DNA from 3 places in the Saccharopolyspora sp. 6M genome. Region 1 is predicted to be linked to each of the others. Evidence: riboswitches for the same ligand, from Rfam matches in the RefSeq annotation. Region 1 holds a riboswitch; each other region holds the start of a gene.
The links. Region 1 has a riboswitch for cobalamin ahead of LCD31_RS17895 (ABC transporter substrate-binding protein). Riboswitches for the same ligand answer to the same signal wherever they lie in the genome.

Region 1 (10,811 bases):
GCCGGACGGCCGGGCCTACGGGGTGAACCTGCTGGCCGACCACGACGATCCGGCGGCCGAGCGCGAGCAGGTGGAGCTGCTGCTGCGGCTCGGCGTGCGCACCGTCGAGGCCTCCGCGTTCGTCCGGATCACCCCGGCGCTGGTGCGGTTCCGCGCGAGCGGGCTGCGCGCCGGTCCGGACGGGAAACCGGTGTGCGAGCACCGGATCCTCGCGAAGGTGTCCCGTCCCGAGATCGCCGCCGAGTTCCTGGCGCCACCACCGCGGTCCATCTTGGACGGACTGCGCGCGGAGGGCGCGCTCACCGACGAACAGGTGCGGCTGGCGGCCCAGGTGCCGATGAGCCACGACCTCACCGTCGAGGCCGACTCCGGCGGGCACACCGACGGCGGCATCGCGGCGGTGCTGATGCCCGCGATGCTGGGGCTGCGGCAGCGCGCGGTGCGGGAGCACGGCTACGCCGAACCGATCTGCCTCGGCCTCGCCGGTGGTATCGGCACGCCGTCGGCGGTGGCCGCCGCGTTCCTGCTCGGCGCCGACTACGTGCTCACCGGCTCGATCAACCAGTGCACCGCCGAATCGGCGATGAGCGCGCCGGTGAAGGACGTGCTGCAGGACATCGGCGTCGACGACACCGGCTACGCCCCGGCGGGCGACATGTTCGAGATGGGCGCCCAGGTGCAGGTGCTGCGCAAGGGCGTGTTCTTCCCGACGCGGGCGAACAAGCTGTTCGCGCTGCACGCGCACTACGACGGCTGGGAGCAGATCCCGCTGCGCACCAGGGAACTCGTCGAACGCACCTACTTCCGCCGCAGCGCCGAGGAGGTGTGGGACGAGGTGTGCGCCCACCTGCGCTCCCGCGGCCGCGAAGCGCAGATCGCGCAGGCCGAGCAGCAGCCGAAGCTGAAGCTGGCGCGGCTGTTCCGCTGGTACTTCCACTACAGCACCAAGCTCGCGATGAGCGGCGACGAGCACGACAAGGTCAACCGCCAGGTGCACACCGGTCCCGCGCTCGGCGCCTTCAACGACTGGGTGCGGGGCACCGAGCTGCACCCGTGGCAGCACCGGCACGTGGACGAGATCGGCCGCCTGCTGCTGGACGGTGCCGTCGAGACCATCGGCGCGGCCGTCGAGCACTGGCAGGCCACCCTGGCCCCCGGCCCGAACCCGTCGGCTGATACGAGGAGGTCCTGATGACCGCGCCGACCGCGGGAACCGAGATCCGGCTGGCCTCCCGGCCGGACGGGATGCCGGTCCCCGAGAACTTCACCGTCGCCCGGGCCGACCTGCCCGACGTCGGGCCCGGCCAGGTGCTGGTGCGCAACCTGGTGCTCAGCGTCGATCCGTACATGCGGGGCCGGATGAACAACGTGCGCACCTACGTGCCGCCGTTCCAGATCGGCAAACCCCTCGAAGGTGGTGCGGTCGGCGAAGTCCTCGTGTCGCGGTCCCCGCAGCTCGCGGCCGGTGACGTGGTGCTGCACGGGCTCGGCTGGCGCGAGTACGCCGTGGTCGGCGCCGCCGGCGCGACCCGGGTTGACACCACCGCCACCCCGCCCGAGGCGTACCTGGGCGCGCTCGGCATGCCCGGCCACGCCGCCTACGCCGGACTGCTCGAAGCCGCCGAGTTCCGGCCCGGCGACACGGTGTTCATCTCCGGCGCGGCGGGCACCGTCGGCTCGATCGTCGGTCAGATCGCGAAGCTGCGCGGCGCCGCCAAGGTCATCGGCTCGGCGGGCGGCCCGGCGAAGGTGCGCTACCTGACCGAGGAACTCGGGTTCGACCGCGCCTTCGACTACCGGGACGGGCCGATCTGGCAGCAACTGGTCAAGGCCTCCCCGGACGGGTTCGACGTCTACTTCGACAATGTCGGCGGCGACCACCTGGACGCCGCCCTGCTGCTGGCGAGGCCCGGCGCCCGATTCGCGTTGTGCGGCGCCATTTCCCAGTACAACGAGCGCGGTGAGGTGGTGGGGCCGCGGAACCTGGTGCAGGCCATCGGCAAGGGCATCACGCTGCGCGGATTCCTGGTGGGCCACTACGAGCACGTCAAGGACCGGTTCCTCGCGGAGATGGGCGGCTGGCTCGCCCGCGGCGACGTGCGGTGCCGGGAGACCGTGGTGCAGGGCGTCGAGAACACCCCGCAGGCCTTCCTGGACATGCTCGGCGGGAAGAACACCGGCAAGACCCTCGTGCGCGTCGACTGATCCGACCAGGAGATCAAGACCAGTGAATTCCCCAGTGGTTCCGGCAGAATCCGCGGAAGAGTCCCAGGTCGGCCCGCGGCCGGTGTAGTTTCCGGGAGGGGTGCGGTTCCTCGATCACGCCACGATTCCTCGGCGCAGCAAAGGTTTTCGATTGACGCGGCCGATCTCCGGTGTGCCCCGATCGTGCGGGGCAGGACGGTTTCCCCGCGCGGCGGCGGAACTCCGCTGCGGCGCCGTTTCTCCGACAGCCTCCGACGCGGCCCGGTTTCTCCACGACAGCACGGAATCCCCGACGCAGCTTCCCCGGCACAGCTTCCCCGGCACAGCAACGACCTCCGGGCGCCAGGTCGCCGCCGATCGCGCGGACGCCACCGAACCGCTCCGGTCCAGTGAGAACAGAAGGAAGGCCACCATGTCCGCCCAGAACACCACCCTGTCCGTCCCCGAAGAGGTCGGCCTGCTCTACGACCGCCTCACCGCGCTCGACACCGAAGGCACCGGCGGCAGCCTGCACCTCGGATTCTGGGACCTCGACGACTCCGAGGTGCCGCTGGTGGAGGCCGCCGACCGGCTCACCGACATGATGACCGAGCGGTTGCGGTTGCGGGCCGGGCACCGCGTGCTCGACGTCGGCTGCGGACTCGGCCAGCCCGCGAGCCGCATCGCCGCCCGCACCGGAGCCCACGTCACCGGCGTGTCCATCAGCCGGGACCAGATCAGCCGCGCCACCGAGCTCGCGCAGGACGCCGGGCTCGCCGGCCAGGTCGAGTTCCAGCATGCCGACGCGATGAACCTGCCGTTCCCCGACGCCTCCTTCGACGCGGCCATCGCCATCGAGTCGATCTTCCACATGCCCGACCGCGAGCAGGTGCTGAGCGAGATCCAGCGCGTGCTCAAGCCCGGCGGCCGGCTCACCCTCACCGACTTCTTCGCCCGCGGCCCCATTCCCGCGGACAAGCAGGAGCATGTGGACCGCTGCCTGCGCGACTTCATCATGACCCTCGCCGACGGGGACGACTACCTGCCGATGCTGCGCCGCGCCGGGCTGCGGTTCGCCGAACTGCTCGACATCACCGAGCAGAGCGTGCGCCCCACCTTCCAGCAGATGAGCGCCGCCAACGACCAGCTCGACCCGGTTTTCCAGGAGGAGGCGGACACGAAGTTCAGCCCCGCCGACATGGTGGACGTGGACGAGTTCGGCTCGGTCCTGCTGACCGCCGAGAAGCCCGCCTGATCTCCGCGGGTCCACCCAGGTGAATGGCCCATCCGTCCCGGGAACGCGGGCCGGTGGGCCGTTCACCTCCCCGCCGATCGTTGATGAGGGATGGTCTGCTGTGACCGAGATGGTCGAACACGACGACACCGCCTTGGCGTTCCCGCCGCCGCGGAGGTGCCCGTACCGGCTACCGGACGAATACCCGGAACTGCGGGAGAACTCGCCGGTGCAGCGCGTGCTGCTGCCCACCGGCAGGCACGCGTGGATCGTCACCCGCTACGAGGACGTGCGCAAGGCGCTCATCGACCCGCGGCTGAGCTCCGACCGCGGTGACCCGAACTTCCCGCACATGGTGGAGCTCGCCAAGAGCGACAACGACTCCACCCTGTCGCTGGCCGGGATGGACCCGCCGGTGCACACCCGCGCCCGCCGGGCCGTCGTCGGCGAGTTCACCGTGCGCAAGACCGAGGCGCTGCGACCCCGCGTCCAGCAGATCGTCGACGAGGCGGTGGACGCGATGCTGGCCGGGCCGCAGCCGGCCGACCTGGTGCGGGCGCTGTCGTTCCCGGTGCCGTCGCTGGTGATCTGCGAACTGCTCGGCGTGTCCTACGCCGACCACGAGTTCTTCGAGGACCGCACCTCGACGATGCTCAACACCACCGAGCCGCCGCTGGCCCGGCAGCGCGCCTTCTTCGACCTCCAGTCCTACTTGGACGAACTGGTGACGGCGAAGGAGGCGGAGCCCGGCGACGACCTGCTCAGCCGACAGGCCGCGAAACCGGCCGAGGAGCGCTCCTACGACCACGCCGAGCTCGTCGACCTCGCGTTCCTGCTGCTGACCGCGGGGCACGACACCACCGGCAACATGATCTCGCTGGGCTCGCTGGCGCTGATGCAGAACCCGCGGCTGCGGGACCGGGTCATCGCCGAACCGGGACGCACCCTCGAAGTCGTGGACGAGCTGCTGCGCTACTTCAGCATCACCGACCTGATCACGGTGCGGATCGCCAAGGACGACCTGGAGATCGGCGGCCAGCCCATCAAGGCGGGGGAGGGCGTGTTCGCGCTCGGCGGCTCCGCCAACCGCGACCCGGCCGCGTTCGAGCGCCCCGAGGAGATCGACGTGGAGCGCGGCGCCCGCCAGCACGTCGCGTTCGGCTATGGCCCGCACCAGTGCCTCGGCCAGAACCTGGCCCGGATGGAACTGGAGATCGTCTACAACACCCTGTTCCGCAAGATCCCCGGCCTGCGCCCGACGGCCGCGCTCGACGAGATCCCGCTCAAGAACGACGCGGCCATCTTCGGCCTGCACGCCCTCCCCGTCACCTGGTGAGGATCAGCCGAGGCCGAGGCGGTCGCGTTCCACCTCGACGATGCGGCGTTCGACGGGGACGGTGGCGTCGTGCAGGCGGCGTTCGTCCAGGGGACGGGTGTTGAGCGCCTCGGGGTCGGTGAGCTTCGCGGCGCTCTCCCGGGCGTAGGCGTCGAACAGGCGCGATTTCCCCTCGAGGAGTTCGCGGAGCCGCTGGTCCACGGTGTCCTTGGCGAGGATGCGGTGCACGTGGACCTTGCGGGTCTGGCCCATCCGGTGGCAGCGGGCGATGGCCTGCTCCTCCGCGCTGGGTTTCAGCTGCGGTTCGGCGAGCACCACCACGTTCGCGGCCTGGATGTTGAGCCCGGTGCCGCCCGCGTCGATCTGGGCGAGCAGCACGGCGTGCCCGTCCCGCTCGGAGAACTCGTCGACGAGTCCTTGCTTGTCGGTGAGGTGGCCGTCCAGGTCCTTCGGCATCGCGGCGGGCCCGACGGCCTCGCGGACGGCGGCGAGCACCGGCCGGAAGAAGGTGAACACGACGACCTTCCACCGCTGCTGCGCGGCTTCCTCGACGATCTCCCGCAGCCGCGCCAGCTTCGCCGAACCGGCCTGCTCGTAGGCGGTGCGCCGCATGGCCATCAGGTTCCCCGACGCCACCGCGTTCCGGTAGGCGGTGTCGTCGGAGCCGGTGAGCTCGACCCAGTCCTCCAGCTCGATGAGCTCGGGCAGTTCGGTGAGCACGTCCTCCTGGTTGCGCCGCAGGTACACCGGTGCCACCGCCCGCCGGAACCGGCCCGGCGCCAGCGCGTCCCGCGCGTCGAGCCGGGCGGCCACCTCCGGTTGCAGGTAGCCGACGAGGGTGCGGAACTCGTCGACGCGGTTCTCCATCGGGGTGCCGGTGAGCAGCAGCGCGCGGTCCGCCCGGCCCACCAGGGACACCACCGCCCGGGAGCGCTGCGCCTGCGGGTTCTTCACGTAGTGCGCCTCGTCCACCACGACCATCGACAGCGGCGCGTCCGCCACCCCGCGCAGCCGTTGCAGGGTGTCGAACGAGGTGACGGCGACCCCGCCGTCGCGCAGCCACTCGCGGGTGGCTGCGTCCCGGTCCGGGCCGTGCAGCGGGTGCGGCACGAGCGCGCTGCGCCGGGACGTCTCGTGCACCCAGTTGATCAGCACTCCGGCCGGGCACACCACCAGGAAGTGGGTGCCGCCGCGCGCGGTGAGGTGCGCCATCGCGGCCAGCGCCTCCACCGTCTTGCCCAGGCCCATCTCGTCGCCGAGGATCGACTTCCGCCGCGCCAGGGCGAACTTCGCGCCGAACGCCTGGTAGCCGCGCAGCGCGACCCGCATCAGCCCGGTGTCGAGCCCGGTCGCGGTGACCTGCCGCTCCTGCTCCGGCGGCAGCTGCCCGGTGGCGGCTCCGGCGGCGGTCCCGGCGTGGCCGGTGAGCTCGGCGAGCAGCGTGTTGTAGGTGGCGGCGCGGCGTTCGTAGTCCTGCCACAGCGCCGCGGGCGCCAGCCGCTCCTCCGCGCCGACGGCGTCCGCCGCGGTGGCGCGAACCTGCCGGATGCCGGGTTCGGCGAGCAGCCCGTCCAGCCGCGCCCGCGCGTCGAGCGCGGCGGCCCCGCGACCGGCCCCGGTGAACCACATCCGCAGCCTGCTGCGGGTCCGCTGCGCAGGCGGTTCCAGCTCGTCGAGGGTGCCGAGCCCGCGCCGGATCTCCTCCTGCAGCGCGGAGATCCGCTCTCCGGCGAGTTCCCAGGCGCGCACCGCCGCCAGCAGCGCGGCGTGCTCCGGATCGCGCCGGTCCGGGTCGAGGCGCACCACGACGTCCTGCGCGCCGGCCTGCGCGAGGCGCCCGGCGGCGTCCGCGGCCTGTCGCGCGATGGCCGGGCCGACGCCGGGCACGGTCTGCAACCGCTCCGGGGTCGCGGCGGCCACGTCGGCGACGGTGCGGAAGCCGGCGCGTTCCAGCTCGCCGAGCCGCAGCCTGCCCTGCGCGGCTTCGCGGAGCCTGCCGACCGGCATCGCGCGCAACCGCTCCCACGCCTCCCGCTGCCGGAACGCGTCGTACCGCCGCCGCGCCAGCGCGCGCAGCCGGTCCGGTTCGGCGAGCAGCCCGTGCGCGGCCGCGCGAAACGACCGCGCCCCGGCCAGCGCGGCGCGCGCCGCGCGACCCGCCTTCACCTCGCCTGGCTCGTCGTCGAGCTGCATGCTTCCTCCCCAGGAATCCCGTGCTCGTCAGTACCGCACCGTCCGAGCGTGCGGGCAGCCACCGAGCGGGTGGTCCGCGACCGCGGCACCCCGACAAGCCTGCCGGATCACCGGACGCCGGTGCCGCAGGGTCCGCCGGGACGGCCGCTTGCCATTTATGAACAGCTGTACATACTCTTGTCGGCATGACGTTCGGGATGCTGTGCCTGGCCATCGCCGCGGGGCTGTGCGGTTCGCTGTGCACCCGGGCCTCGCGCGGATTCACCCGCTGGGGCTGGGGGATCGCGGCGATCGCCGGGTACGCGATCGCGACCGTGCTGCTGTCCTGGCTGGTGCAGCGGCTGCCGGTCGGACTCGTGTACGCGGTGTGGACGGGCGCCGCGGCGGTGGTGCTGGTGGCCGTGGACCGGGTCTTCTTCGCGGTGCGCACCAGCCGGGTGCAGCTCGGCGGCATGGCGGTGACGCTGCTCGGCATCGTGCTGCTCGGCACCGGGACGGGCGGATGAGCGCGGCGCGCCGGGCGTGGGCGCACCTCGCGGGCACCATCGTGCTGGAGATCGTCGCCACCCTGGCGCTGCGGGCCTCCGCCGGTTTCACCGCGCCGGTGCCGTCGGCGGTCGCGGTGGTCGGCTACGGTGCGACGGTCGTGCTGCTGTCGCGGGCGCTGCGGGTGATCCCGCTGGGCGTGGCCTACGTGATCTGGACCGGCGCGGGGACGGCCGGGGTCGCGCTGCTGGGATCGGTGCTGTTCGCCGACCACCTGCCCCCGGTGGCATGGCTCGGCGTCGCGTGCGTGATCGGCGGCGTCGCGATGATCAACCTGGCGAGGCGGGATTCGCGGGAGGAACGCGGTGCGGCCGAAGAACACCCCGAATGATCCCGAACGGCGGGAGCGGATCGTGGACGCCGCGATCCAGCTGATCCGCGACGGCGGCACCTCCCGCGTCACCGCGCGCGCCGCCGCGCAGCAGGCCGGGGTGCCCGTCGGTTCCGTCGCCTACCACTTCGAATCGGTGCGCGCGCTGCTGATCGAGGCGAGCAGGCGGGTGCTGCGTTCCCGCGCCGAGTCCCTCGACGAGTGGCTGCGCGGGGTCACCGCGGACACCGTCGTCGCCCGGCTCGCCGAGCTGGTCCACCACCACCTCACCGCGGAGCGCGGCACCAGCGTCGTCACCTACGAGCTGTACGTCCTCGGCATGCGCGACCCGGAATTCCGCGCGGTGAGCCGTGCTTCGCTGGTCCACCTGCGGGAGAAGCTGGCCGAAGTGCTGCCCGCTCCGGCGGCGGACCGGCTCGCCGCGACCGCCGACGGCTACCAGATGCAATGCCTCTTCGAGGAGCGAACCCCGCCGGTGGAGAACATCCGCACGATGTTGCAACCGGACTGATGTCTGTTCGTCCGTTGCTCGGGGGTCGTTCCCTGTCAGCGGGGAAGCCGCTGAGCAGCGACCACGCGCGCAGGTCGACCACCCGCGGGTTCTCAGCGCTTTCCTCGCGAGAACAGCGTTTTCGCATGTGGCGGAGCCACCTGTGAAAACGATCCCGCAGCGAGGAAAGCGCTGAGTCCGCCACCCATCCCCGAAAGCAGAACGAGTGGCGGTGCCCGCAGCGAGGAACATCACCTTGATGGGGTAGTGGTATGTCCGGTTAGGGTGCTCGGGAGCCAGTCGCGCCCGCGAGGGCAGGGAATCCGGTCGGAATCCGGAGCTGACGCGCAGCGGTAGGGGCGATGGGCGAGGAACGGCCGCACGGCCGCGACCACTGGACCACCGGGTCCGGGAAGGGACCTCGCCCGGCGAACCCGAGCCCGAAGACCTGGCTGGCTCCCCGGACCGCACTCGGTGCCGGGTCGCAGCCTGCCGGGCCCCGCGCATGGGTCCGGGGTGAGGAACCACGTGACATGCCGTTCTCGCGCCCCCGCGCGTTCCGGGCCGGACTGGTGGCGTTGACCGCGACCGTGCTGGCCTCCTGCGCCGCCCCCGCCGACGACACCGCACCCGCCGCCGGGGCGACGACGCTGCACAACTGCGGCACCGAGGTCACCGTCGCGGAACCGCCGCGGCGGGCGGTGTCGCTGAACCAGTCGACCACCGAGATCATGCTCTCGCTGGGACTGGCCGACCGGATGGTGGGCACCGCGACCTGGACGGAGCCGGTCGACCCGCCGCTGGCCGCGGCGAACGCGCGGGTGCCGAAGCTCGCCGAGAACACCCCGTCGTTCGAGTCCGTGCTGGACACCGAACCGGACATCGTGCTCGGCGCCTACCAGGCCATGTTCACCGACGAGCGCGTCGCCGACCGCGAGCGGTTCACCGAGCTCGGCGTGCCCACCTACCTGTCGCCGAGCAACTGCCTGCCGGAGGAGGCGCCGCTGCCGGAACCGGTGCAGCTGGCCGACATCCACCAGGAGGTGCAGGACATCGCCGACCTGTTCGGCGTCCCCGAGCGGGGCCGGGCGCTCAACGAGCAGCTGCGCGGCCGGGTGGAGGCGGCGCGGCAGAAGGTCGCCGGGCTGGACTCGCGCGGCGACATCTCGGTGCTGTTCTGGTTCGCCCGCACCGAATCCCCGTACGTGGCGGGCTCCACCGGGTCTCCGGCGATCATGGCCAGGGAGCTGGGCGTGCGCAACGCCTACGACGACGTCACCTCGATGTGGCCGCAGGTGTCCTGGGAGGACGTGCTGGCCCGCGACCCGGACCTGCTGGTGCTCGGCGATCTCACCCGCGACGGCGAAGGCGACGGGCTCGCGGCGAAGGAGCGGTTCCTGCACGAGGACCCGGCGGTGTCCCGGCTCGCCGCGGTCCGCGACGACCACCTGCTGAGCATGACCGGCACCGAGCTGAACATCAGCCTCCGCACCGTGCAGGGCATCGAGCGGCTCGCGGACCGGCTCGTCGAGCTGGACCGGCAGCGGTGACGGCGGGGCGGCTGCCCGCCTCCGCCATCGTGCTGGCCGGGATCCCGGCGCTGCTGCTGTCGATCGCCGCCGCGGTCACCCTCGGGCCCGCGGACCTGTCGGTCGCCGACGTGGGCAGCGTGGTGGGGCACCGGCTCGGGCTGGTGGACACCGAGGTGTCCCGCATCGGGCAGGGCATCGTGCTGCAGCTGCGGTTGCCGCGGGCGCTGCTGGCCTCGATCTGCGGTGCCGGGCTGGGGGTGTGCGGGGCGGTATTGCAGTCGCTGGTGCGCAACCCGCTCGCCGACCCGTACCTGCTCGGGGTGTCGGCCGGGGCCTCCACGGGCGCGGTGTCGCTGGTGGTGCTGGGGCTCGGGGCCGGGGCGATCGGGTTGACCGCGGGGGCGTTCGCGGGAGCGCTGGTGGTGTTCGCGCTGGCGCTGCTGCTGGCGTCGGTCGCGGGTGGCGCCGCCGGGCACACCGTGCTGGCCGGGGTCGCGGGCACCCAGCTGTTCTCCGCGCTGACCTCCTACATCGTGATCACGTCGGCGGACGCGGAGCAGACCCGCGGGGTGCTGTTCTGGCTGCTGGGTTCGCTGTCGGGGGCGCGGTGGAACGACGTGGTGCTGGCCGGGATCGTGTGCGTGGCGTGCCTGGTGCTGTGCCTGGCCCGGGCTGGGGCGCTGGACGCGTTCGCGTTCGGCCAGGACGCGGCGGCCTCCCTCGGGGTGCACGTGCAGCGGTTGCGGATCGTGCTGCTGGTGGCGACGGCGCTGCTGGCGGCGACGCTGGTGGCCGCCGCGGGCGCGATCGGGTTCGTCGGCCTGGTGCTGCCGCAGGCGGCGCGGCTGCTGGTCGGACCGCGGCACCGCGCGCTGCTGCCGGTGACGGCGGTGCTGGGCGCGGTGCTGCTGGTGTGGGTGGACGTGCTGGCCACCACGATCGCCGCGCCGCAGGAGGTGCCGGTC
Region 2 (9,260 bases), on a different contig from region 1:
TTCCCGCAGGCCGAGGTCACCGACTACGAGTGGTTGATGCCCGTGCTCGCCAACGCGCCTGAGGATCGACACGTGCTCGCCGCAGCGGTGCACGGGGGCGCTGAGGTCACCGTCACCGCGAACCTGGACGATTTTCCGGCCCCGCGATCTGAGGGAACACGGCGTTGCGGCCACACATCCCGACGCGTTCCTGGTGGACCTGCTCGACGAAGATCCGGAGTTGATCTCGCAATGCCTGCGGGACGCCGTGCTCGCCAGGCGCAGGCCGCCCGAGACGATCGACTCGTTGCTGGCACAGCGCGGCGAAGTCGTCCCCGATTTCGCCGAAGCCGCCCGGCGCTCGATGCGGTAGGCGCTGGTCAGCGGAACGGGGCGTGGCCGACGAGGGTGCCCGCGCGGTCGATGACCAGGACCTCGACGTCGATCGGGGCACCCTGGAGGGTGGTCAGGCAGAAGTCGCGGGAGCGGGCGGCGACGAGGTCGCCGAGCGGGATGTCCTCGGCCTGGCAGCGGGTGAGCGCGTCCAGCGCGGTGTTGGCGCCGCGAATGCTCTCGGCGAACTCGACGGAGGCGCCCGCGTCGCGCACGATCCCGGCCAGCAGCGCGAAGTTCACCTGCGACCGCTTCGAATGCAGGTCCAGATGCCCGTCGGCGAGCTTGGCGAGCTTGCCGATGCCGCCCGCGATCGTCAGCCGGGGCACCGGGTGGCGCCGCAGGTACTTGAGCACCGCGCCCGCGAAGTCGCCCATGTCCAGCATCGCCTCCGGCGCGAGGCCGTAGGTGCGGTCGACGAGCTTCTCCGAGGTGCTGCCGGTGCAGCCGGCGACGTGCTCCAGCCCGGCGGCCCGGGCCACGTCCACGCCGCGGCGGATGCTGTCGATCCACGCCGAGCACGAGTACGGCACCACCACGCCGGTCGTGCCGAGGATGGACAGGCCGCCGAGGATGCCGAGGCGCGGGTTCCAGGTGCGCCGCGCCAGTTCCTCCCCTTTCTCCACGGAGATCTCCACGACCACGTCCCCGCTGCCGCCGTGCTCGGCGGCGACCTGCCGCACGACGCCGCGGATGAGTTCGCGCGGCACCGGGTTGATCGCCGGTTCGCCCACCGGCAGCGGCAGGCCCGGTTTCGTCACGGTGCCCACGCCCGGACCGGCGCGGAACACCACCCCGGCGCCGGGTTCGGCGGGGCGGACCGTGGCCGACACCAGCGCGCCGTGCGTCACGTCCGGGTCGTCCCCGGCGTCCTTGACGATCGCCGCCATCGCCGACCCGGCGCCGAGGCGTTCCTTGGCGAGGGCGAACTCGGGGCGGTGCCCCTTCGGCAGCACGATGCCCACCGGATCGGGGAACCCGCCGGTGAGCAGCGCCGTGTAGGCGGCGGCGGTGGACGCCGTGGCGCAGGCGCCGGTCGTCCAGCCGTAGCGCAGCGCCTGGCCGGTCATAGCGCACCGCCTAGGCTGGCCGCATGGTCGAGGTGCGGCGAGTGCTGGTGCTCGGCGGCACCGCGGAGGCCCGCGAGCTCGCCGCCCGGCTCGGCGGCGAACCGGCGGTGCACGTGATCTCCTCGCTGGCGGGCCGGGTGCGCGACCCGCGGCTGCCCGAGGGCGAGGTGCGGATCGGCGGTTTCGGCGGTGCCGAGGGCCTCGCCGCGTGGCTGCGCGCCGAACGCATCGACGAGGTGGTGGACGCGACGCACCCGTTCGCCGCCGCCATGACCTCGAACGCGGTGCGCGCCTGCGCACTGGCGGGCCTGCCGCTGCTGGTGCTGCGCAGGCCCGGCTGGGAACCGGAACCGCACTGGCACCTGGTGGATTCGCTGGACGAGGCCGCCGCCGCGCTGCCCGGCCTGGGCGAGCGGATCTTCCTCAGCACCGGCCGCCAGGGCGTGCACCGGTTCGCGCACCTGGACCTGCGGTTCCTGGTGCGCGCCGTGGACCCACCGGAACCGCCGCTGCCGCCGCGCACCGAGCTGCTGCTGGCCCGCGGCCCGTTCGCGTTCGACGACGAGGTGGCGCTGCTGCGCGAGCACCGCATCGACGTGCTGGTCACCAAGGACAGCGGCGGCCCGATGACCCGTCCGAAGCTGGATGCGGCCCGGCTGCTGGGCGTCGCGGTGGTGCTGGTGCGGCGCCCGCCGGAACCACCGGTGCCCGTGGTGGGGACCGTGGCCGCCGCTGTGGAACGGCTGCGTCACGCCGGGTAGCGGCGCGGCGTGAACACCGTCCCGCCGACCGAGCGCGTGGTGGACGAGCCGATCAGCAGCAGGCAGCGCATGTCCACATCGGACGGATCGAGTTCGCCGAGCGGCACCACCCGCACCGACTCCTGCGGCCCGCCCACGTCGCGGCCGATCACCACCGGCGTCTCCGGGGAGCGGTGCTCCAGCAGCACGTCGCGGGCGGCGCCGACCTGCCAGGTGCGGCTGCGCGAGGCCGGGTTGTAGATGGCCATCGCCAGGTCGGCCTTCGCCGCCGCGGCCAGCCGCTCGACGATGACCTCCCACGGCTTCAACCGGTCCGACAGGGACAGCACGCAGTAGTCGTGGCCCAGCGGCGCGCCGATCCGGCTCGCCACCGCCTGCGCCGCGGTGAGGCCGGGCAGCACCCGCACCGGCACCTCCGCGAACCGCTCCTCGGTGGCGACCTCCAGCACGGCGCTGGCCATCGCGAACACGCCCGGATCGCCCGAGGACACCACGACGACGCGGGATCCGCGCCGCGCCAGGTCCAGGGCGAACTCGGCGCGCTCGGCCTCCACCCGGTTGTCCGAGGCGTGCTTGCGCTGCCGCGGGTTCGTCGGCAACCGGTCCAGGTAGGGGCCGTAGCCGACGAGGTCGTCGGCGGCGGCGACGGCGGTGTGCGCCTCCGGCGTGGTCCACTGCGGACCGGCCGGGCCGAGGCCGACGACCACGACCTCGCCGGTGCTCGCCGTCGGCGCGGGCTCGGGAGTTTCCCGTTGCGCCGCAGCGGAAACGGGTACCCCGGACGCGTCGGTCAGGTTCAGCGGGCTGTCCGCGTTCACCGGGCTCGGCAGCAGCGCCAGCGAGAAGTACGGCACCGACGCCGGATCCACCTCGCCCAGCGGCAGCAACCGCTGCCGGTCGGTGGTGGCGCGCTCCACGAAGTAGGCCTCGTCGAGCCGGCCCGCCTTCTCGAACGCCGCCTTCACCCCGTCGAAGGTGCGGCCCAGCTTCATGACCGCCGCCGCGTCGGTGCCCGCCAGCTTCTCGGCGAGCACGTCCGGGTCGAGCGTGCCGGGCAGCACCGTCAGCACCTCGTCGCGTTCCGCCAGCGGCCTGCCGAGCATCGCCGCCGCCCCGCTCACCGAGGTCACGCCGGGGATCGCGGCCACCTCGAACCGGCCCACCAGCCGCTTGTGCATGTGCATGTAGGAGCCGTAGAAGAACGGGTCGCCCTCGCACAGCAGCGCCACGGTGCGGCCCGCGGCCAGGTGCGCGGCGAGGCGTTCGGCCGCGTCGGCGTAGAACTCGTCGATGGCGCCCTGGTAGCCGCCCGGGTGGTCGGTGGTCTCGGTCGTCACCGGGTACACCAGCGGTTCCTCGACCTGGCCGTCCCGCAGGTACGGGGCGGCGACGGAACGCGCGATGCTGCGGCCGTGCCGGGCGCTGTGGTAGGCGATCACGTCGGCTTCGCCGATCAGCCGGGCGGCCTTGACCGTCACCAGCTCCGGATCTCCCGGGCCGAGCCCGACGCCGAACAACCTGCCTGCCTGCTCCACGGTGCTGCTCACTCCTGTTCGCTCGCGATCGCGTTGATGGCGGCCACGGCCATCGCGCTGCCGCCGCGGCGGCCGTGCACCACCAGGTGCTCCAGCGCCGGGTGGTCGGCCAGGGCCTGCTTCGATTCGGCGGCGCCGATGAACCCGACGGGCAGCCCGAGCACGGCGGCGGGCCTGCCCGCGCCCGCGTCGACCATCTCCAGCAGCCGGAACAGCGCGGTCGGCGCGTTGCCGACGGCCACCACGGACCCGTCCAGCCGGTCCCGCCACAGCTCCATCGCGGCCGCGCTGCGGGTCGTGCCGAGTTCCGCGGCGAGGCCGAGGACCCGCTCGTCACCGAGGGTGCAGAGGATGTCGTTGTCGGCGGGCAGCCTGCCCCGGGTGACGCCCGCGGCGACCATGGCGGCGTCGCAGAACACCGGTGCGCCACCGCGCAGCGCCTCGCGGGCGGCGAGCACCGCGCGCGGCGACCAGGCGATGTCGCGGACCAGGTCCACCATGCCGCAGGCGTGGATCATGCGGACGGCGACCTGGGCGACTTCCGGTGGCATGCCGTCGAGTTCCGCTTCAGCGCGGATCGTGGCGAACGAACGGCGGTAGATCTCCGCGCCGTCGCGCACGTACTCGTAGCCGCCGGTGCTGTCTGCGGTGTTCACACTGCCCTCCGTGCCGCGTCGAGCGCGGCGGACGTATCGCCGGCGGCACGGCCGCCGACCTCGTAGCCGGCCTCGGTGGCCAGCACTTCCACTCCTGGCCCGGCCGGTCGGCCGCAGCGGCGCGCGCAACCCGCCCAGTGCACCGGCAGCGGGCCGGGCCGGGTGGTGCGCAGCGCGTCGGCGCGCACGTCGGCGAGGGACTTCGCGCAGCCGGGGCTGCCCGTGCAGGCGGTCACTCCGGCCAGCGGCGCGCCCGAGTCGGTGAGGAACCCGGCGGCGGCCAGCTCGGCGAGCCTGCGCGGCGCCTCGGCCGCGGGGACGTCGGTGAGCAGCAGCGCGCGCCACGGCGTGAGCCGCAGCGGGTGCGGTGCGGCGGTCCGGGCGGCGATCTCTTCGGTCTGCGCGGCGAGCACCGCGATCTGCGCGGCGTCCAGCCGTCCCAGCGGTGCGCCGAGGGCGAGGTCGACCCGGTCGTCGTCGCGGGCCAGCACGCCCAGCTCGGCGTGCGTGCGCACCGGATCACCGGGCGTGACCACGGATTCCGCCGGGGTGCAGGGGAATTCCTCCCGGACGCGGCCAGCGATCCGCTCCGCGCCGCCGGGCAGTTCCGCGAGCCGCCAGCTCTCCGCACCCAGCCGGTCCCGCTCCGCGAGGAACGCGGCGGCCGCGAGCACCGCGGCGCGGGCCGCGTCGGCCGCGGGCACCCGCAGCCCGAGGTCGGCCCCGGCGAGCAGCACCGCCACCGAGCCGTCCGCCGGGTGCAGCGCGACGTCCGCGCCCAGCGCGGTCACCTCGCCGCCGCCGTCGTCCGCGGTGAACAGGAACCGGCCGGGCAGCTCCGCCAGCTCCGGGTCGGCGCGCAGCCGCTCGTCCAGTTCCACCGCCACCGCGCGCACGTCCAGCGCCCCCGGGCGGGTGCGCGGCGAGGCGACGACGTTGCGCACCCGCTCGTGCGTCGGCGACGGCAGCAGCCCGGCCGCGCCGAGCAGGTCGGCGAACTCCGGCACCGCCGCCGCGGACAGCCCGCGGACCTGGACGTTCGCCCGCGAGGTGAGTTCCCAGCCGCCGTCACCCAGCGCGGCCGCGGTCGCCAGCGCCCGCACCTGCCGCGCCGCGAGCCGCCCGCCGGGCACCCGGACGCGGGCCAGTCCCCCGTCGGCGGCCTCGTGCACCCGCAGCGCGCCGGGGCACGCGTCGGGTCCGGCTCGTCGCGGCACGCTCGTCCCCGCTCTCGTCGATCGTGGTCTGGTCCGGAACTCGCAGCGCACGGCGCCGCTGTCCGGGGTGCGCGGACTCGGGGGCGCACCGGCGACCGTCGATACTACGTCCCGCCCGGATCGCGTCCGCAAAACGCGATGCGCCTCACCGGGCGGCCGGACCGGCCGAGTGCGGGATCTCTCCCGCGTGCGCACGATCGGCCACTTGACGAACGATCGCCCCGTTGCGGAGAGTTGTCGGCGGCGACGTGCGGAGGAAGCCGGTGCGAGTCCGGCGCGGTCCCGCCACTGTCACCGGGGAGCGGACTCCGAGTACGAGGCCACTGCCCGCGCGCCGCGCGGGTGGGAAGGCCGGAGCGAGCGCCGATCCGGGAGCCAGGACACTCCGGCGCCGCCACCGCCCGGTGCCACACCGGGTGCCGACGACTCCGGGGCGAGGACCCCGAGGAAGGTTGACCATGCGTCCTGTCCGCACGCCCGCGTCCCTGCTCAGCCGGGAGCGTGCCGCATGATCCTGCTGCTGTCCACATCGGACACCGATCTGCTCAGCGCACGCGCCAGCGGTGCGGACTTCCGCCTCGGCAACCCGGCTCGGCTCGGCGTGGACGACCTGCCGCCGCTGCTGGAGGGCGCCGACCTCGTCGTGGTGCGGCTGCTCGGCGGCCGCCGCGCGTGGGAGGAGGGCTTGGACGCGCTGCTCGCCGGACCGCGCCCGGTCGTGGTGCTCGGCGGTGAGCAGGCCCCGGACGCGGAGCTGATGGAGTGCTCCACGGTGCCCGGCGGCGTCTGCTCGCAGGCGCACGGCTACCTCGCGCAGGGCGGACCGGAGAACCTGGCGCAGCTGTTCAACTTCCTGTCCGACACGGTGCTGCTCACCGGCCACGGCTTCGAACCGCCGGTGGAGACGCCGAAGTGGGGTCTGCTGGAGCGGACCCCGCGCCGGACCGAAGGCCCGAAGGTCGCGGTGCTCTACTACCGCGCGCACCACATGGCGGGCAACACCGCGTTCGCGCACGCCCTGTCCGAGGCGATCGAGGACGCGGGCGGCCAGGCGCTGCCGGTGTTCTGCGCCTCGCTGCGCGCCCCCGAAGCGGGCCTGCTGGACACGTTGCGCGAGGCGGACGCGCTGATCGTGACGGTGCTGGCCGCGGGCGGCACGAAGCCCGCGACGGCCTCCGCCGGTGGCGACGACGAGGCGTGGGACGTGGGCGCGCTCGCCGCGCTGGACGTGCCGATCCTGCAGGGCCTCACCCTGACCTCCAGCCGCGAGGCGTGGGAGGACAACGACGAGGGCCTGTCCCCGCTGGACATGGCCACCCAGGTCGCGGTGCCCGAGTTCGACGGCCGCCTGATCACGGTGCCGTTCTCGTTCAAGGAGAACGACGCCGAGGGCCTCCCGGTGTACGTCGCCGACCCGGAGCGCGCGGCCCGCGTCGCCGGGATCGCGGTGAAGCACGCGCGGCTGCGGCACGTGCCCGCCGCGGACAAGCGGCTGGTGCTGATGCTCTCGGCGTACCCGACGAAGCACTCCCGGATCGGCAACGCCGTCGGCCTGGACACCCCGGCGAGCGCGGTGGGCCTGCTGCGGCGGCTGCGCGAGGCCGGCTACGACATCGGCCCGGCGGACGGCCCGGACGCGCTGCCCGGCGTGGCCGCGCAGGACGGCGACGCGCTGGTGCACGCGCTGATCGCCGCCGGTGGCCAGGACCCGGACTGGCTGACCGAGGAGCAGCTGTCCGGCAACCCGGTGCGCATCCCCGCGAAGCGCTACGCCGACTGGTTCGCCACGCTGCCGCAGGACCTGCGGGAGAGCGTCGAGCAGCACTGGGGCCCGCCGCCGGGCGAGCAGTTCGTGGACCGCTCGCACGACCCGGACGGCGAGATCGTGGTGGCCGCGCTGCGCGCCGGGAACGTGGTCGTGGTCGTGCAGCCGCCGCGCGGGTTCGGCGAGAACCCGATCGCGATCTACCACGACCCGGACCTGCCGCCGAGCCACCACTACCTGGCCGCCTACCGCTGGATGACCGACGAGTTCGGCGCGCACGCGATGGTGCACCTCGGCAAGCACGGCAACCTGGAGTGGCTGCCCGGCAAGACCGCGGGCATGTCGGCGTCCTGCGCACCGGACGCGGCGCTGGCCGACCTGCCGCTGGTGTACCCGTTCCTGGTCAACGACCCGGGCGAGGGCACCCAGGCGAAGCGCCGGGTGCACGCGACGCTGGTGGACCACCTGGTGCCGCCGATGGCGCGCGCGGAGAGCTACGGCGACATCGCGAAGCTGGAGCAGCTGCTCGACGAGCACGCGCAGATCTCGGCGATGGACCCGGCGAAGCTGCCCGCGATCCGCAGCCAGATCTGGACGTTGATGCAAGCCGCGAAGCTCGACCACGACCTCGGCCTGGACGAGCGCCCGCACGAGGCCGAGTTCGACGACATGCTGCTGCACGTCGACGGCTGGCTGTGCGAGATCAAGGACGCGCAGATCCGCGACGGCCTGCACGTCCTCGGCGCCGCCCCGACCGGGGAGGCGCGGGTGAACCTGGTGCTGGCGATGCTGCGCGCCCGCCAGGTGTGGGGCGGGCAGAGCGGTGCGCTGCCCGGCCTGCGCGAGGCGCTGGGCATGCTGGAGGACGGCAGCGTCGCCCGCGGCACCGTGGACGACGTGGAGACCTCCGCGCACGCGCTCGTCGCGGGCCTGGAGGAGCGCGGCTGGGAGCTCGGCGCGGTCGTCGAGGTGTGCCGCTCGGTGCTGGGCGACGCGCCGGACGACGTGGTGCGGGTGCTGGAGTTCGCCGTCACCGAGGTGGTGCCGCGGCTGGACGCCACCACCGACGAGATGACCGCGACGCTGCACGCCCTCGACGGCGGCTACGTGCCCGCGGGCCCGAGCGGTTCCCCGCTGCGCGGCCTGATCAACGTGCTGCCGACGGGCCGGAACTTCTACTCGGTGGACCCGAAGGCGGTGCCGAGCAGGCTCGCCTGGGAGACCGGGCACGCCATCGCCGATTCGCTGATCGAGCGCTACCTCGCCGACACCGGCGAGTACCCGCGCTCGGTGGGCCTGTCGGTGTGGGGCACCTCGGCGATGCGCACCTCCGGCGACGACATCGCGGAAGTGCTGGCGCTGCTGGGCGTGCGGCCCACCTGGGACGAGGCGTCGCGGCGCGTCAACGGGCTCGAAGTGATCCCGCTCGACGAGCTGGGCCGCCCGCGGGTGGACGTGACGGTGCGGATCAGCGGGTTCTTCCGCGACGCGTTCCCGCACGTGGTGACGCTGCTCGACGACGCGGTCCGCAAGGTCGCCGCGCTCGACGAGCCGGACGAGCAGAACTTCGTGCGCGCCCACGCGCAGGCCGACCTGGCCGGGCACGGCGACGAGCGCCGCGCCACCACGCGCATCTTCGGTTCGAAGCCCGGCGCCTACGGGGCCGGTCTGCTGCCGCTGATGGACAGCAAGAACTGGCGCGACGACACCGACCTCGCCGAGGTGTACGCGGTGTGGGGCGGCTACGCCTACGGCCGCGGCCTGGAGGGCACCGAGGCACGCGGCGACATGGAATCCGCCTACAAGCGGATCTCGGTGGCGGCGAAGAACGTCGACACCCGCGAGCACGACATCGCCGACTCGGACGACTACTTCCAGTACCAC
Region 3 (10,811 bases), on a different contig from region 1:
TCGAGCCGCTGTTCGCCAGCATGCTTGCGGTCACCAACAGCGAGGACGAGGACCTGGGCCCGGTGTGCACCGCGCACGAGCAGCTGCGGTCCTCGATCGCCGACGGCGACGCGGCGCGCGCCACCTCGCTGCTCACCGCGCACCTGGCGGGCTCCGAGGAGCGGATGCTCGCCGCGCTCCAGCGCATCTGGGCCGCCACTTCCTGACACCACGCGGAACCCGGCTCCTCGCCACCGGCGGGGAGCGGGTTCCGCGCGCCCGGAACACCCCGAGAGAGGAACCATGACCGGTCACATCGTCAGCTTCTACGACCTCAACGACATCACCGAGGCGTCGTTGCGCGAGCACCTGCCGGACCTGCCCGGGCTGCGGATCACCGAGATCGGGCCGGAGCAGGACCCCGCCGCCCACCTGGACGCGCTGGCCACCGCGACGATCGTGCTGGCCCCGCTGGAGAAGGAGCGGCGGATCGGCGCCGAGCTGCTGGACGCGATGCCGCGCTGCGAGCTCGTGCAGTCCGTCGCGGTCGGCTTCGACGGCGTGGACCACCTCGCCGCGGCCGAGCGCGGCATCCCGGTGGCGAACCTGCCCGGGTTCAACGCCGACGCGGTCGCCGACTGGACGGTCGGTTCGCTGCTGTACCTGCTGCGGCACTACGCGGCCGGGCACCGCAAGGTGGAATCCGGCGGCTGGGGACCGGAGGGGTTGCGCGGCCGCGACCTGGCGGCGCTGACGGTCGGCATCCTCGGCTTCGGCAACATCGGGCGCGCGGTGGCCCGTCGCCTGGACGGCTTCGGCGCCCGGGTGGTGGTGCACGACCCGGTGCCGTCCGAGCCGGGCCGGGAGTACCTGCCGCTGGCCGAGGCGGTGGCCGCCTCGGACGTGCTGAGCCTGCACCTGCCGCTGAACACCGCCACCCACGGCCTGGTCGGTGACGAGCTGCTGGCGCGGATGCGGCGCGGCGGCTACGTGCTCAACGCGGGGCGTGGCGGCGTCCTGGACGAGCGGGCGCTGGTGCGGGCCCTGGATTCCGGGCAGCTGGCGGGCGCGGCGCTGGACGTGTTCGAGCAGGAACCGCTGCCCGCGGACTCGCCGCTGCGGGGCCGCTCGGACGTGCTGCTCAATCCGCACACCGCGGGCGTGACCTGGGACGCCTACCACAACCTCCGCGGGAGGTTGTTCGCGAAGCTCGCCGCCGTGCTGACCGGGGAGCGGCCCGCCGACGTGGTCAACGGGGTCGAGCCGCGCCCCCGCTGAAGTTGGCGGGTTCTCGTCATCGGGGGCTGTTTTCGGGGGTGGGAGCGCCGGTGGTCCTGGTCCGCTCGGGGCAGCCGGTGCGCCGGGCCGGTCGCTCGATTCTTGGGCGCTACGGCCGAAACCGCGTTGCTGCCGGAGCCGCCCGCTGGACGCACGGGACATGATCAGCGCGTCCAGCGGGGAGGGCGCGAGTTCTCCGGATCGACCCGATCCGGACCGGATCAACGGCAGGCGTGATGAGTGTGAACGAGAAGGTTGCGGTGCCCCGCATCGGCGCGGTTCGGCTCGGCTCGGTCGGCTTGGCCGTCGTCGCCGCGCTGTCGCTGGCGGGATGCGGCGGCGTGCAGGTCGACTCCCCGAAGGACGCGAGCGGGGAGAAGCCCTGCGACCTGGTGCCCGAGCAGACGGTGCACGAGCTGGGATTCCACCTGGGCGGCAAGGAGAGCGCGGGCGCGTGCACCTGGAGCACCCCGCGGGACAGCGTGCGGCTGGAGGTCGGTGTGGTCGCGGACCGGTCGCTGCAGGACTTCCAGGACGCGGCCGAGGAGTACTCCGACTTCGGCGAGCTGACCATCGGCGGGCACCCGGCGGTGCGCGCGAACTCCGGTGACCCGAAGGCCGACGGCACCTGCGAACTGGTCGTGGCCGCCGACTCGGACCAGGCGGTGTCGGCGAAGTCGAAGATCCCCAGCGGTGCCACCGCCGACCCGTGCGAGCTGGTGGAGCGGGCCCTCGACGCGGCCGTCCCCTCCTGGCCCGCCGCCTAGCCGCCGGGCGCACGGCGAGGTCGCGGTGATCCCGCGTCCGGTGAGGTGGCAGCACCGGGCGCGGGAGCCGGAGTCGCCGATGTCATATTCGCGAACGGCGATGCGTGCGCCGGTGTCCGCCACCTGCGGCGACACCGGTTCCGCCGACCGCGGTGCGGGTTCCGGGCGGTGGCCGCGGCCTTGACATCGGCCACCGGGGCTGCGAACTTCTGAGCCGTTCGAACGACGGTGTGCAGGAAGCCGGTGCGAATCCGGCGCGGTCCCGCCACTGTGAGTGGGGAGTCGTCCTCCACCCGAGCCACTGCCGGTCCCCGGCGGGAAGGCCGGAGGCCGGTGCCGATCCGCGAGCCAGGAGACTGGCACCGTCGTGCCGATTCGTGCGGGGTCGCGGAGCCCCGGAGGAGGTACGTGGTGTCGCGCATCGCCGCATCGCGCCGGGAAGTCCGGCAAACCGTCCACATCGGACACTAGTCGTCCCCGCGGGTTCGTCCCGCCGCTGTGCGTTCCGTTCCGGTTCCAGCTCGGGGAGACACGTGCGTCCTGCCACCACCACTGATCAGTCCTACGTGGACTCGCTGGTCGAGTCCGCGCTGTCCGGCCACGTCCGCGATGCGGACGGGAACGGCCCGGCGGAGCTCTCCGCCGCCGTCGCGTTCCTGACCGTGCAGGCCGCCCGGCACACCGGGCGCGGCACCGGCTACACCAACACCGTGCTCAGCGTCCGGATCGCCGACGCCGTCGGCTCGTGCGCCGTCGAACCCGGCGCCCTGGACGAGGACGCGGTGCGCGCCGCCGTGGGCCGCACCGCGGCCGAGCTGCTGCGGCACCCGCTGCTGCCGGTGCGGGTCGCGGCGCTGGACGCCTACCTCGCCGCGCTCACCCCGCACGCCGCGCACCCGCTGTCCCGGCAGGTGGTGATCCCGACGGGCGACTCGCTGGTCAAGTCCACCGCCCGCGCCCGCGCGGTCGCCGCGATCACCGCGGTCCCCGATGGCGGCCGGGTCGCGGTGATCGGCGTGGTGAACTCGCTGCTCGACGCGCTGCGGGACCGCGGGCTCGACTACGTGCCCTGCGACCTCAAGGGCGGCCGCACCGAGTGGGACGAGCCGATCCGCACCGACCACGCCGCCGCGATCGACGGCGCGGACGCGGTGCTGGCCTCCGGCATGGTCCTCGGCAACGGCACCTTCGACGACATCGCCGCGACCTGCGCGGCCCGCGACCTGCCGCTGACCCTGTTCGCGCAGACCGGATCCGCTGTGCTGCGGGAACTGCTCGGCGGCCCGGTGCGCGCGCTGTCGGCGGAGCCCTACCCGTTCTTCTGGCTCTCCGGCGAGGACACCACGATCCACACCTACGAGGCCGCCCGCGCCACCGAGGTCGTGCGGTGACGGGTCGCGCGCCCGCCCGCTGCGACTCGGCCCTGGACCTGATCGGAGGCACCCCGCTGCTGCGGGTCGCCGCACCGATCGCGTTCCCGCACCCGGGTTTCTGGGCGAAGCTGGAGAGCACCGCGCCGGGCGGCATGAAGGCCCGCGCCGCGCACGCCATGCTCACCGCGGCCCGGGCCCGCGGAGAACTGCGCCCCGGCGGGACGGTCGTCGAGTCCACCAGCGGCACCCTGGGCATCGGCCTGGCATACGTGGGGACCGCGCTGGGCCACCCGGTCGTCGTGGTCGCCGACGCGGAGCTCGATGGGCAGACCCGCGCGCTGCTCACCGCGCACGGGGTGCGGGTGGAGCTGGTGCGCGACCCGCACCCGGTGGGCGGCTGGCAGCGCGCGCGGCTGGACCGGGTGCGGGAGCTGCTGGCCGAGCTGCCCGGGGCGTACTGGCCGGACCAGTACAACAACCCGGACAACGTCACCGGCTACCGCGCGCTCGGCCACGAACTGCTGGACCAGCTGCCGGACGCGCAGGTCGTGGTGTGCAGCGTCGGCACCGGCGGGCACAGCGCCGGCATCGCGCGGGCGCTGCGCGAGCGCGCCCCCAGGGTGCGGCTGGTCGGGGTGGACGCGGCGGGGTCCGCGGTGTTCGGCGACCCGGTGGCGAAGCGCCTGATGCGCGGCCTCGGCAGCAGCATCCACCCCGGCAACGTGGACTACGCGGCGTTCGACGAGGTGCACCTGGTCGGCGCGGCGGAGTCCGTCGCGGCCTGCCACCGGCTCGGGGCCGGCGCGTTCGTCACCGGCGGCTGGAGCACCGGCGCGGTGGCGCTGGTGGCGTCCTGGTGCGCCCGGGAGCTCGGCGCGGACCAGGTGGCCGCGGTGTTCCCGGACGGGCCGCACCGCTACTGGGGGACGATCTACGACCCGGACTTCCTCGCCGCGCAGGACTTCCCGGAACCCGCCGCCGAACCGGTGGACGCGGACGGCATACCGTCCGAAGTGGACAGCAGAACGACGTGGAGGAGGTCGCGCAAGGTGGTCGATCCGTGTGCCCGGCGAGCCGACGGCCCGGCGGAATGCCCGGTCTGCGAGGTGCGGCCGTGAACCGCGCCGCGTTCGCCCGGTTGTCCCCGGCGGCGAAGCTGCTGGTGATCAACCAGTTCGGCATCAACGTCGGCTTCTACATGCTGATGCCGTTCCTGGCCGCGTACATGAGCGGGAACCTCGGCTACGGCGCCGCCGTGGTCGGGCTCGTGCTCGGCGTCCGCAACTTGAGCCAGCAGGGCATGTTCCTGCTCGGCGGCACCGCGGCGGACCGCCTCGGCTGCCGGCCGATGATCATCGCCGGTTGCGCGTTGCGCGTGGTGTCGTTCGGCCTGTTCGCCGTGTTCACCACGCTGCCCGGCCTGTTCGCCGCCGCGATCCTCACCGGCCTGGCGGGGGCGCTGTTCAACCCGGCGGTGCGGACCTACCTGATGCACGAGGCGGGGGAGCGGCGCGCCGAGGTCTTCGCCGTGTTCAACGTGTTCCAGCACGCGGGCACCCTGGTGGGGCCGCTGCTGGGCGCGGCGCTGCTGACGGTGGACTTCCGGGTCATCGCACTGGTGGCGTGCGTGGCCTTCGCGGTGCTCACCGGCGCGCAGCTGCTGGTGCTGCCGCACCGCGAGGTCGAGCCGCAGCGCCAGAGCGTGCTGGGCAGCTGGCGGGAAGTGGTGCTGAACCGCCGGTTCCTCGGCTTCACCCTGGCGCTGTCGGCGTACTTCGCGCTCTACAACCAGCTCTACCTGACGCTGCCGCTGGAGGCGCAGCGCGTGTCCGGGGTGGCGTGGTCCATCGCCGTCGTGTTCGGGGTGTCCACGCTGATCGGCGTGTTCGGGCAGGTGCGGATCACCGAGTGGTGCCGGGCGCGGTGGAGCTCCGGCCGGTCCATCGTGGTCGGCCTGGCCTGCATGGGCGGCTCGTTCGTGCCGATCCTGCTGGCCGCACCCGTGCTGCCGGAACGGCTACCCGTCGGCGGCATCGCCGGGACGGTGCTGGCGTTCGTGCCCGTGGTGCTCGCGATCGTGCTGTTCACCGTCGGGCAGGCGATGACGAACCCGTTCGCGATGGAACTGCTTCCCGCGGTCGGCAGCGAACGCCTCGCCGGCACCTACTACGGCTTCTACTACCTGGTCTCCAGCCTGGTCGCGGCCGCGGTCAGCTGGCTGGCGGGCGCGCTGCTGGACGCCTTCGCCGAGCCGGGGATGCGCTGGCTGCCGTGGGCGGTGCTGCTGCTGGTGGGCTTGGCCGGCAGCGCGGGCACCCGCCTGCTGGAACGCCGGGGAGCGCTCACCCCCACCACCCCGGCCGAGGCCTGACCGCCCGAGGACCAAGCGAATCTCGGCCCTCTCCTGTCAGCGGCGAAGCCGCTGAGCCGCCGACCACGTACGCAGGTCGACCACCCGCCACCCGAGTGCTGAGCAACCCGAGTTCGACCACCCGCAGCTCAGCGGTCTAGCCATTCCGGACGGGAAGAGCCTCGGGGAACCAGAACGGTGCGGTAGTGGCCGGGGGTCGCGGACATCCGGACCTGGTCGGTGACGCCCTGGTAGTGGCCCAGCGGCGTCTCGGCGGTGAACGTCTCCGGGTCGAGGTAGGCGTGCCGGGCGTCGCTGCCCGCGGTGGCCGCCGCGTACTCCTTGTCGAACACGCCGAGGCTCAGGATCCAGAGCGCGGCGCGGGTCAGCGACACGTGCACCCGGTAGCTGCCGCCGTCGACGGCGCGGCGGGCCAGCGCCTCGGCCACCCCGGTCGCCATCAGCCAGGACACGATGTAGTCGTTGACCACCAGGATCGGCGGCAGCGCCGGCGTCTCCCCGTCGCCCTCCAGGTTCATCATGCCGGTGAGGCTGCCCGCGGTCTGGTCGAAGCCGACGCGCCCCGCCCACGGCCCGCGCTCGCCGTTGAGGGTGGTGGTGGCGTGGACGATGCCGGGCCGGGCCTCGGCGGCCTGCTCGGCGGAGAGCCCGATGGAGTCGAGGAAACCGGGCCTGCGGTTGGCGAAGAACACGTCCGCTCCGGCCAGCAGCTCCCGGATGCGCCGCGACCCGTCTGCGCCGTAGGGGTCGACGGTCGCGGAGCGGGTGCCGACGTTCGCGGTCACGTAGGTGGTGTCGTGCTCCATCTCGCCGGGCCGCCACAGGTTCAGCACGTCGGCCCCGTGCAGGGCGAGGGCGCGCCCCACCCCGGCTCCGGCGATGACGTGGCCCATGCCGAGCGCGCGGATGCCGTCCAGCGGCGAGCCACCGCCGGTGAGCGGTTCCGGTTCGCTCTCGCCGATCTTGGTGATCTCGATCAGCGGCAGGTCGGCGAGGGCGTCGCGGTAGTGCGGTTCGGCGAGCAGTTCCTCGGTGCTGCGCAGCATCGGCAGCACGGTGCCCGCTTCGACGGCCGCGTTCTCCAGGTCGAGCGCGTTCCAGCCGGAGATCGCCTTCGCGACGGCCTGCGCGTCGTCCGGGACACCCAGCAGCTTCTGCGCCGCGATCTTGATCTTCGGGTAGGGGTTGAGCGGCATCACCCAGCGGTCGTCGGCGGTGCGGTAGAAGGCGAACCCGAGCGCGTTCGACGGGTTCGCCGCCGAGGCCGCCGGGTAGCCGTTGACCAGCTCCCACCGGCGGTCGTAGAACGGGCACAGCCGGTGCGGCGCGGACCGCAGGTCCACCTCGATGTCCTGGCCCTCGCCGCCGCGCAGCCGCCACAGCTTCGCGATCGCCGCCGACTTCGCGGCCAGTGCGATCGCCGAACCCCCGCCGAGGCGCAGGGTGCTGGGCACCACCGGGTCCGCGCCGTGGAAGGTGATGGAGCCGCCGGTGTCCGCGGCGCTCATGCCGACGCCGCCGAGCACCTCCGCCAGCTCGCCCGCCGGATCGAACTCGTCCGAAGTGGACGGTTCGGCCACCGCCTTGGTGACGCGGTCAGTCAGCGACATGGTTCCCTCCTCCGTCCGGTAGCAGTTCCACCGGGATGAGCACGTGCTTGGCCCGCAGGTATTCGCCCACGGCCTTGCCTACCTGGTCGACGCGCAGGTTCGACGAGCCACCGGTGCCAAGCAGTCCGCGCAGCACGAAGTGCACGGCCCGCAACTCCGGGAACTCGTGGCGCACCACGTCCAGCCCGGCGCACTCGGGCAGCAGCTCGCGCAGCGCGGCGGTGGACAGGGTGTCCCGCAGCCACGGCCACGCCCGCTCCTCGGCGACCCAGACGCCGACGTTGCTGTTGCCGCCCTTGTCACCGCTGCGCGCGTGCGCCAGCGTCCCCAGCGGTGCCGACCGGGTCTCGCCGAGCTCCGGCGCGGCCGGTTCCGGGTGGACGGGCTGGGCGCCCGCGGCTTCGGTGCGGACGGGCGGCTTCACGTCCACTTCGGACCCGTCGGCGAACCGGACCCGGTGCGGCACCTCGGACATCGGCAGCAGCGCCGGCCAGTGGTCGATGCGCGGCCGCGGCGTCGAGGTGAGCCCGGCGGCGCCGTCGTGGAAGAAACCGGGCAGGCCCTGCAAGTACAGCGACCCGAGCCGCGCCGCCGCGTCGAACCGCTCCAGCGGTTCCCGCTCGGCCGCCGTCGCCATCACCCGCACCGGGACGGTCGCCGCCCACTGCGTCGCCGGATCGGCGGCGGGGGTGCCGAGCGGGGTGACGTCCAGCTCGGTGATGCCCTCGGGCAGGTCGCGGGCGAGCTGGGTGCGCAGCAGCTCGACCTTCGCGGCCACGTCCAGGCCGGTCACGAACGCGGTGTTCACCACCTGGTACCCGATCCCGCCGAACACGGCGACCTTCGTCGTCGGCGGCGGGGGAGAACCGGTGGCACCGGTGACCCGCACCCGGTCCGGGCCGTCCGGCGTCAGCGCGACCGCGTCGAGGTGCGTGGTGACGTCCGGGTTCAGGTAGGTCGGGCCCTGGATCTCGTAGACCAGCTGCGCGGTGACGGTGTCGGTGGTGACCGCGCCGCCGTCGCGGGCGTGCTTGGTGATGGTGCTGGACCCGTCGGCGGCGACCTCGGCGATCGGGAACCCGGGCACCGCCATCCCGGGGATGCGGGTGAAGCCGGAGAAGTTGCCGCCGGTGGCGTGCGCGCCGCACTCGATGACGTGCCCGGCCAGCACCGCTCCGGCCAGCTCGTCCCAGTCCTCGCGGCCCCAGCCGTGCCACCAGGCGGCGGGGCCCGCGGTCAACGAGGCGTCGGTGACCCTCCCGCACACCACCACGTCGGCCCCGGCGGCGAGCGCTTCGGCGATGCCCCACCCGCCGAGGTAGGCGTTCGCGGCCATCGGCGCCGCCGCCCACCCGGCCAGGTCCCGCCCGGTGTCCAGGTGTTCCAGCCGGTGCCCGGCCCGCTGCAGCTCCGGCAACCGGTCGAGCACGTCGTCGCCGGCCACGTGCGCGACCCGCAGGTCGGCGCCGTCGGTCGCGATCACCTCGCGCAGCGCCGCGGCCAGCCCGGCCGGGTGGAAACCGCCCGCGTTGGTGACGACCTTGGCGCCGCGTTCGGCGAGCACCCCCAGGTGCGGGCGCAGCTGGTCGAGGAAGTGCTCCACGTACCCGCGCGCCGGGTCGCGCCGGTAGCGCACCGACAGCGCGGCGAGGGTGATCTCCGCGAGGTAGTCGCCGATCAGCACGTCCACCGGATCTCCGGCCAGCACCTCGGCCACTCCGGTGAACCGGTCCCCGAGGTAGCCGGAGAACCCGCCGATGCGGATCGCGCGTTCGGACATGGCAGTGCACCTCGCTGTTCGTCGGTTTCCACGCTACGACTGACCCCGGGCCGCGGCCACGACCGTTCGGCGAAGGCCGCCGTGATCGCCTCGGTCACGCCGCCGGGTCGGCACGCCGCCCGCCCGGCCGCCTGCGCCGCGAGCCCGGTGGTCCCCGGTCGGCGGCGACGCCGCTGCCCGCCTGCCGCTGAGCGGGCGAGCGGACTGGCGCACCAGGAATCCATCCCGGCCCGGGGGGGCAGCTGGTGCTGCGCGGCGGGAGCGGCGGAGCATCAAGCGGTGAAGTGCGGAGGCAGGCCCGGGCGCGGCCACTCGGTCTCGTACAGCACGCCCCGGCCCGAGGAGGTGATGTAGGCGGTGCGCAGGTCCGGTCCGCCGAAGCAGATGTTGGTGACCAGCGGGTCCGGCACGGGGACCGGCACCTGCTCGACGAGCTCGCCGTCCGGGCTGAGCACGCTGATCTCGCCGGTGTTCAGCGTCGCCACGCACACGTTGCCCGCCGAGTCCACCGCGAGCGAATCCAGCATCCGCGCCCCGGAGAACCCGTGCAGCAGCTCAGCACCGCGGCGCACCCGGCCCGGTCCCAGCACCTCCCAGCTCCACACCCGGCCCGACCCGGTTTCGGCGACGTGCACCCGATCTCCGTCCGGGGACAGGCCGACGCCGTTCGGCTGGTGCAGCGGGAACACCAGTTCCTCCACCCCGGGAGCCGTCCGGCAGCGCGTAGTACAGCCCGCCCAGGTCCATCTCCCGCGCGCGGGTCTTGCCGAAGTCGGTGAAGTAGCAGCCGCCGTCGGCGTCGAACACGAGGTCGTTCGGCCCGCGCAGCGGTCGTCCGTCCACTTCGGTGCGCACGTCGGTGACCTCGCCGTCGAGGGTGACGCGCTGCAGGCGCCCGCCGGAGTAGTCGTCGGGTTGGCCGCCGGGCACGCTCAGCCCGTCCCGGTCGTGCCAGCGGAACCCGCCGTTGTCGCACACGTACACGGCGCCGTCGGGGCCGATGGCCGCGCCGTTGGGTCCACCGCCGCAGTCCGCGACGACCGAGATCGCGCCGTCCGGGGCCACCCGGGACAGCGTGCCGCGGCGGATCTCCACGACCAGCACGGAGCCGTCGGCGAGGGCGACGGGGCCTTCGGGGAACCGCAGGCCTTCGGCGATGGTGCGCAGTTCGGGCATGGGGCGGGACTCCTCTTCTCCTGGTGGCCGATCACCACGCTCCCAGACTCGCGCCGTGTCCTCGACCGCGACGGCGGAGGTTCCGCGGCGCTCCGCACGCCCGCCCCTGCTCACCTCGGCCGGAAGCCGGATCCGATCCGCCGCCGGTGCTCAGCCCCGGCCTTGCCGGCTCCGGTAGGCCGCGACGCCGGCCCGGTGCGCGCAGTTCCGGGTGCAGTACCGCTTCGAGCCGTTGCGCGACAGGTCGACGAACACGGCCCGGCAGCGCAGCCCGGCGCACGCGCCGAGGCGGGCCGATCCGTGCGCGGCGATCACGGCGGCCAGTGCGCTGAGCGTGGTCGCGGCCAGGTGCGCCGCGCAGCGGTCGGTGTCGGAGGTCGTCTCGGTCCACCAGCGGCCCTGCTCGTGGCGCAGTGCCGGGGTGGCTCGGCTGCGGCGCAGGCCGTCGTTGATCAGGGCCGCGGTTCCGGCCGCGTC

Region 2: it holds a riboswitch for cobalamin, as region 1 does, so the genes downstream of both, cobN (cobaltochelatase subunit CobN) here and LCD31_RS17895 (ABC transporter substrate-binding protein) in region 1, are expected to answer to the same signal.
Region 3: it holds a riboswitch for cobalamin, as region 1 does, so the genes downstream of both, LCD31_RS07005 (hypothetical protein) here and LCD31_RS17895 (ABC transporter substrate-binding protein) in region 1, are expected to answer to the same signal.

What each region holds. Positions count from the first base shown of each region.
Region 1 covers NZ_JAIUJZ010000131.1:20,312-31,122, forward strand. The annotation lists gene LCD31_RS29600 (PfaD family polyunsaturated fatty acid/polyketide biosynthesis protein) at 1-1,192, shown strand, start outside; gene LCD31_RS17860 (NADP-dependent oxidoreductase) at 1,192-2,205, shown strand; gene LCD31_RS17865 (cyclopropane-fatty-acyl-phospholipid synthase family protein) at 2,618-3,439, shown strand; gene LCD31_RS17870 (cytochrome P450) at 3,549-4,754, shown strand; gene LCD31_RS17875 (DEAD/DEAH box helicase) at 4,758-6,947, opposite strand; gene LCD31_RS17880 (multidrug efflux SMR transporter) at 7,133-7,453, shown strand; gene LCD31_RS17885 (multidrug efflux SMR transporter) at 7,450-7,824, shown strand; gene LCD31_RS17890 (TetR/AcrR family transcriptional regulator) at 7,799-8,335, shown strand; cobalamin riboswitch at 8,631-8,764, shown strand; gene LCD31_RS17895 (ABC transporter substrate-binding protein) at 8,848-9,864, shown strand; gene LCD31_RS17900 (iron ABC transporter permease) at 9,861-10,811, shown strand, end outside.
Region 2 covers NZ_JAIUJZ010000164.1:433-9,692, forward strand. The annotation lists gene LCD31_RS20805 (hypothetical protein) at 194-352, shown strand; gene LCD31_RS20810 (cobalt-precorrin-5B (C(1))-methyltransferase) at 360-1,442, opposite strand; gene LCD31_RS20815 (cobalt-precorrin-6A reductase) at 1,466-2,203, shown strand; gene LCD31_RS20820 (precorrin-2 C(20)-methyltransferase) at 2,191-3,738, opposite strand; gene LCD31_RS20825 (precorrin-8X methylmutase) at 3,747-4,394, opposite strand; gene cobG (precorrin-3B synthase) at 4,391-5,611, opposite strand; cobalamin riboswitch at 5,865-5,997, shown strand; gene cobN (cobaltochelatase subunit CobN) at 6,120-9,260, shown strand, end outside.
Region 3 covers NZ_JAIUJZ010000038.1:33,869-44,679, reverse strand. The annotation lists gene LCD31_RS07020 (GntR family transcriptional regulator) at 1-206, shown strand, start outside; gene LCD31_RS07015 (2-hydroxyacid dehydrogenase) at 283-1,257, shown strand; gene LCD31_RS07010 (DUF3558 family protein) at 1,500-2,024, shown strand; cobalamin riboswitch at 2,219-2,404, shown strand; gene LCD31_RS07005 (hypothetical protein) at 2,558-3,415, shown strand; gene LCD31_RS07000 (PLP-dependent cysteine synthase family protein) at 3,412-4,515, shown strand; gene LCD31_RS06995 (MFS transporter) at 4,512-5,768, shown strand; gene LCD31_RS06990 (CoA transferase) at 5,897-7,378, opposite strand; gene LCD31_RS06985 (acyclic terpene utilization AtuA family protein) at 7,365-9,158, opposite strand; gene LCD31_RS28940 (SMP-30/gluconolactonase/LRE family protein) at 9,431-9,847, opposite strand; partial or broken gene LCD31_RS28935 (SMP-30/gluconolactonase/LRE family protein) at 9,957-10,334, opposite strand; gene LCD31_RS06975 (ABATE domain-containing protein) at 10,485-10,811, opposite strand, start outside.